2 linked regions of the Azospirillum brasilense genome follow. The protein of the gene in region 1 interacts with the protein of each later gene in a pairwise test. Links are inferred from orthologs where the notes say so. Each region holds a gene or a part of one and is shown in the gene's direction. Other genes may lie near its edges.

The links.
Region 2: the proteins of D3869_RS25105 (region 1) and topA interact in binary tests that used the Escherichia coli proteins (3 or more experiments, as listed by UniProt). The link is inferred for Azospirillum brasilense from one-to-one orthologs.

Annotation. Positions count from the first base shown.
Region 1 is NZ_CP032347.1:670,124-673,124, forward strand. What follows is about bases 51-2,980. They hold D3869_RS25105 (IMPACT family protein), read left to right. Parts: upstream 51-1,177; coding sequence 1,178-1,783; downstream 1,784-2,980. Other genes in these bases: D3869_RS25095 (GntR family transcriptional regulator), read left to right, coding at 51-183; aac(3) (aminoglycoside 3-N-acetyltransferase), read left to right, coding at 233-1,042; nirK (copper-containing nitrite reductase), read left to right, coding at 2,347-2,980. In the rest of the region: more of D3869_RS25095, read left to right, coding at 1-50; more of nirK, read left to right, coding at 2,981-3,001.
Region 2 is NZ_CP032346.1:51,582-55,001, reverse strand. The notes cover bases 72-3,420. They hold topA (type I DNA topoisomerase), read left to right. Parts: upstream 72-376; coding sequence 377-3,220; downstream 3,221-3,420. Other genes in these bases: D3869_RS14240 (TIGR02117 family protein), read right to left, coding at 3,382-3,420; dprA (DNA-processing protein DprA), read left to right, coding at 72-323. Also shown: more of dprA, read left to right, coding at 1-71. UniProt on the Escherichia coli protein: Releases the supercoiling and torsional tension of DNA, which is introduced during the DNA replication and transcription, by transiently cleaving and rejoining one strand of the DNA duplex.

The DNA of each region.
Region 1 (3,001 bases):
TGCCGGAACGCGGTGATCGAGAAGGTGCCGAACGCCTTCGATCCCTCGCTGGAGGAGCATGTCGCCATCTGCAAGGCTCTGCGCGCCAAGGACGCCGAGGGAGCGGCCGCAGCGATGCGCGATCATTTGATCGCCACCCGCGACCGCACGTTGAAGGCCATGGAGGCACAGGAGCGCGCATAGGCGGCGGCGTGGGCGCAAGCCGATCGGGCACTGCAAATGCGGGTACGACATGTTGAACATCCCTTCCTTCCGCACGCGGGCCTCGTTGCGCGAGGATGTCGAACGCCTGGGCGTCGGCCCGGGAGACATCGTGATGGTCCATGCGGCGATGAGCCGGGTTGGAGCGCTTCTGAACGGGCCGGATGCCTTGATCGGAGCCCTGCTTGATGCTTCGGGACCGGATGGCACGATCCTCGCCTACACGGATTGGGACGCCCGCTATGATGAGCTTCTGGATGGGAACGGCCGCGTCGCCGAAGAATGGCGGGCCCATGTGCCGCCCTTCCATCCAGCCGCATCACGAGCGGCACGGGAGAACGGTGTGCTGGCCGAATTCATCCGCACTTGGCCGGGCGCCCGACGGAGCGGCAATCCGGGTGCGTCCGTGGCCGCAATCGGCGCGGGGGCGGACTGGCTGACGGCCGACCATCCGCTGGACTACGGGTACGGCCCCGGCTCGCCACTGGCCAAGCTGGTGGACGCGGGGGGCAAGGTCCTGATGGTGGGCGCGCCGCTCGACACCATGACCCTGCTCCACCACGCCGAGCATCTCGCGCGTGTTCCGCGTAAGCGCATCCGCCGCTGCGAGGTGCCGTTCGCCACGGCGGCGGGCACCCGATGGCGGATGGTCGAAGAGTTCCAGACATCGCTTCCGGTCGTGCCTGGCCCGGATGAGGCCTATTTCGCCACCATCGTCATGGACTTTCTCGCGACCGGGCACGGCCTGCAGGGGACCGTTGGGGAGGCACCCGGCACAATAGTCGAGGCGGCCACCATCACCACTTTCGCGGTCGGCTGGCTGGAGCAGCGCTACGGCTGAGCCATTGTCCATTGCGCGTGTCGTTGCCGGTATCGCTGCGGCGTTGTCGCAATTTCCCCATCGCACGACTACGTTCCATCGGCACATGGAAGCGTCGGCCTCTTGGCTGTGCGGGAACGATGGCGGCAAAAGGCAATGTTCACTCTTAAGAAGAACGAGCGGTTCGAGCAGGACATCAAGAAAAGCCGCTTCCTTGCCTCGGCGGGGCCGGTCAGCACCGAGGAAGACGCCCGTGAGTTCATCGCCGCGCTCAGCCAGCGGGATGCCGGTCACAATTGCTGGGCCTTCCGGATCGGCGACCTTTACCGGTCCAACGATGATGGCGAACCCGGGGGAACGGCGGGGCGCCCGATCCTTCAGGCCATAGACGGCCAGAACCTGGATCGGGTGGCGGTGGTGGTCAGCCGCTGGTTCGGCGGCGTTCTTCTCGGTGCGGGCGGGTTGATGCGCGCCTACGGCGGCACCGCGGCGGCCTGTCTGCACGCCGCCGAACGCCAGCCGATCATCGCCTTCGCCACCCTGTCCGTCACCTGCGCCTTCGCCGACGAGGCCAGGATCAGGGCGGGACTTGGCGCCTTCCCCGCGGCGCTTGCCGAAACCATCGGCTTCACGCCCGACGGCGTGCTTCTCCAGATCCGAATTCCCTGCGCGGAGGTGGATGATGTCGTTCGCATGATCACGGACGCTTCGCGCGGTCAAGCGACGGTCGAGACCGAACCGGTGCCGCGGATAGGGGGCTGACCCCGGCACCCACCGGATGAACCACGGACAAAGCGTCCGTCTCAGTGACCTGTTTCCCTGAAACCCCTCCACCCTGAGTGATACCAAGCCCTGCGCAGTGCGACTCACGCGGCGGTTCCCGGAGGACCGTGCGGTGTGATTCACCGGAGAGACCACGGCGACGAGGTTTACGATGGCCACCTCCGCCGACGCACGGATCATTCGCCGGCGGGCTTCGCCCGCATGTGCGGCCGGGACCGCCGTCGCGGTCCACAGCGGATTGAAATCCGCCATAGCAAAGCCGCAAAACTGTCCAGAAAAACGGAGACATCGCAATTCGCTGGGTTGGACACCGCCCAGGCTGCGGCGGCCGGCGGGACGTGGTGTTTTGCACCTCTTTGCAAGCCATACACCCTTGTCACTTCCTCATTCCGTGGGAAATCTATTGAAATTGCGATAAAAATAGGAAAAATACGAACAATCAAAACGCTGTCATTTCTTCAAATTCTTGACGGCCGTCAAGTAATTGGGACGCGAAGTCCGGGACATTGGCTTCAGACGCAACACTCGCCCTGGATTGCATCATGAAAGCCAAGACCTTCCTCGCCACCGTCAGCGCCGCCGCCCTCATCGCCCTGTCGGGGATCGGCGCCGCATCGGCCACCACTCTGTACGCCGAGCCGAAGGTCAAGGAGCCGGCGGTCGACATCGTCCAGGACCCCGCGGCGGTCCCGGCGCCGGAAGCGGCGGGCAAGCGCGCGCCCAAGACCCACAACGTCGTGTTGACCACGACCGAGGTCGAAGCCAGGCTGGATGACGGCACGACCTACACCTACTGGACATTCAACAACAAGGTCCCCGGCCCGATGGTCCGCGTCCGTGTCGGCGACACGGTGAACGTGTCCATGACGAACGCGCCCGGATCGATCATGAACCATTCCATTGATTTCCACGCGGCCACCGGTTTCCTTGGCGGCGGACAGATCACCCAGGCGGAGCCGGGCCAGACCAAGGAATTCTCGTTCAAGGCGATGGCGCCGGGCGTCTACGTCTATCACTGCGCCACGCCGATGGTCGCCCAGCACATCGCCAAGGGCATGTTCGGCCTGATCGTGGTGGAACCCGAAGGCGGCCTGCCGAAGGTCGACAAGGAATTCTATGTGATGCAGCAGGAGATCTACGCCACCAAGGCGAAGAACCTGCCGGCGGCGGAAGACGACTATGACGGCTTGGTGAACG
Region 2 (3,420 bases), on another replicon or contig:
CCAACAATCTGCTGCGTCAGGGGGCTGCCTTGGTGGAGGGGGTGGACGACGTGCTGCGGGCGCTGGACAACCTGTCGCCGCCGACCCTGCGGGAGCGCCAGGGCGACCTGTTCGCCCAACCCCGCCCCGCCGTTCCGTCCGAGGCGGACCTTGAATCGGCGCGCGCCGTCATCCTGGAAAACCTCGGTCACACACCGGTTGCCATTGACGAACTCGTCCGCGGGTGCCAATTGTCCGCTCCGGTGGTGTTGACCGTGGTGCTGGAACTTGAGCTTGCGGGCCGTGTCCAGCGCCAGCCTGGGAATCAGGTGAACCTGATCTGATCCCGATCCGCACCGCCGGTGTATGGGATAGGCACTTTCAGGGGCGCGGACTCTTGCCGGGCAGCAACGTCGTCATCGTCGAATCGCCGGCCAAGGCGAAAACCATCAACAAATACCTTGGCTCGGACTACACCGTGGTCGCCAGCTTCGGCCATGTGCGCGACCTTCCGGCGCGCGACGGATCGGTGCGTCCGGACGAGGACTTCGCCATGGACTGGGAGCTGGGCGACCGCTCCAAGCGCCACATCGACGAGATCGCCAAGGCGGTCAAAGGGGCCGAACGCGTCTATCTCGCAACCGACCCGGATCGCGAAGGGGAAGCCATCGCCTGGCACCTGTCGGAGCTGCTGCGTGAAAAGCGGCTGATCGACGAGTCCAAGGTCCAGCGCATCACCTTCAACGAGATCACCAAGACCGCCGTCCAGGCCGCGTTGGAGGCCCCGCGCGACGTGTCGCGGGAGCTGGTGGACGCCTATCTGGCGCGCCGCGCCCTCGACTATCTGGTGGGCTTCACCCTGTCGCCGGTGCTGTGGCGCAAGCTGCCGGGCTCCCGCTCGGCGGGCCGCGTGCAGTCGGTGGCGCTGCGCCTGATCTGCGAGCGCGAGTCGGAGATCGAGGTCTTCAAGCCGCAGGAATACTGGACCATCGAGGTGGGCTTCGCCACGCCGGGCGGCGCCTCCTTCACGGCCCAGCTCACCCAGCTCGACGGCAAGCGGCTCGACAAGTTCGCCCTGCCCGCCCGCGAGGCGGCGGAGGCCGCGGTGGCGCGCATCAGCCCGCAGGCCTTCTCGGTCGCGACGGTGGAGCGCAAGCAGAGCCGCCGCAACCCCTCCCCGCCCTTCACCACCTCGACCCTGCAGCAGGAGGCCTCCCGCAAGCTGGGCTTCGGCGCCACCCGGACCATGCGCACCGCCCAGCGGCTCTATGAAGGGGTGGACATCGGCGGCGAGACGGTCGGCCTGATCACCTACATGCGAACCGACGGCGTCAGCCTGTCGCAGGAGGCCATCGAGGGCGCCCGCAACCTGATCGGTTCCCATTGGGGCGAGCGCTACGTCCCGGCGCAGCCGCGCGTCTACAAGACCGCCGCCAAGAACGCCCAGGAAGCGCACGAGGCCATCCGACCGACCGACCTGTTCCGCCGCCCGGAGGAGGTCGCCTCCTACCTGGAAGGCGACGAGCTGCGGCTGTACGAGCTGATCTGGAAGCGCACGCTGGCCAGCCAGATGGAAAGCGCGGTGCTGGATCAGGTGGCGGTGGACATCGCCTCGCCGTCCAAGGACGTCGTGCTGCGGGCCACCGGCTCGGTCGTGGTGTTCGACGGCTTCCTCAAGGTCTATCAGGAGGACCGCGACGACGGCGCCGCCGACGACGACCAGGAGCGCCGCCTGCCGGCCATGGAGCAGGGCGACGCCCTCGCCCGCGGCGACATCAGTCCGGAACAGCATTTCACCCAGCCGCCGCCCCGCTACACCGAGGCGAGCCTGGTCAAGAAGCTGGAGGAGCTGGGCATCGGACGCCCGTCCACCTACGCCTCCATCCTCCAGGTGCTCCAGGACCGCAACTACGTGCGGCTAGACAAGCGGCGCTTCATTCCGGAAGACCGCGGCCGTCTGGTCACCGCCTTCCTGAAGAACTTCTTCAACCGGTACGTCGAGTACAACTTCACGGCCGACCTGGAGAACAAGCTCGACGAGATCTCCGACGGGCGGATCGACTGGAAGACCGTGCTGCGCGACTTCTGGCGCGCTTTCCACGTCGCGGTGGACGGAACCAAGGACCTGACCATCACCCAGGTCCTCACCACGCTGGACGAGGAGCTGGGGCCGCACTTCTTCCCGACCAACGCCGACAGCGACACGCCGGGCCACGACCCGCGCGTCTGCCCGGTGTGCGGCCAGGGCCGGCTCGGCCTCAAGCTCGGCAAGATGGGCGCCTTCATCGGCTGCTCGCGTTATCCGGAATGCCGCTACACCCGCCCGCTCGCCGTCGCCAACGACGAAAACGGCGAGGCGCAGGAAGGCCCGCGCGAGCTGGGCAACGACCCGGAAACCGGCCTGCCGGTGACCGTGCGGCGCGGCCCCTATGGCGCCTACATCCAGCTTGGCCCGCCCCCGGTGGCCGCCGCCCCGGCCGAGGCCGTGGTTGAGGAAGCCCCCGCCGACGGCAAGAAGACCAAGGGCAAGAAGAAGGTAAAGGTCGAGGCGCCGAAGCCCAAGCGCGTCTCCCTGCCCAAGGGCATGGCCGCCGCCGACGTGGACCTCGACACGGCGCTGAAGCTGCTGGCCCTGCCGCGCAGCGTCGGCAACCATCCGGAGACCGGCGAGGACATCAGCGCCGGCATCGGCCGCTTCGGCCCCTACCTGAAGCACGGCAGCGTCTACAAGTCGCTGACGCCCGACGACGACGTGCTGACCATCGGCATCAACCGCGCGGTCGACCTGCTGGCCGGCGCCGCCAAGAAGGCGTCCGCCCCCGCCAAGACGCTGGGCGACCATCCGAAGACCGGCAAGCCGGTGACCACCGGCGCGGGCCGCTTCGGTCCCTACGTCAAGCACGGCTCCGTCTACGCCTCCATCCCCAAGGGCACGGAGCCGGACAGCGTGACGCTGGAACAGGCCCTGGAGCTTCTGGAGGCCAAGGCCGCCAAGGACGCCGCCAAGAAGGGCAAGGCCCCGAAGGACGCCGAACCAGCGGCGGCCGAAGGTGCCGAGGCGCCCGCGAAGGCGGAGAAGGCGACCAAGGCCAAGGCGTCCGCCACGAAGAAGGAACCGGCCAAAAAGGACGCGGTGAAGAAGGCGGCTCCGAAAAAGGCGGCCGCCAAGAAGGCCGACAGCGCCGAAGCCGACAAGACCGACGCCGGCGAGGAAAAGCCCGCCGCCCGCAAGCGGGCTTGATTACCCCCTCTCCCGTCCCGGGAGAGGGTGCCCGCAAAGCGGGCGGGTGAGGGTCGAGCGAGAATCAATAAACTGCCCCTTGGCGACACCCTCACCCTTCCCACGCTTCGCGTGGGCCCCTTCCCTCTCCCGGGGCGGGAGAGGGGGAGAAAACGCGCTCCCTACCGCACCCAGCGCATGACGCCGTCCTCGAACGGCGT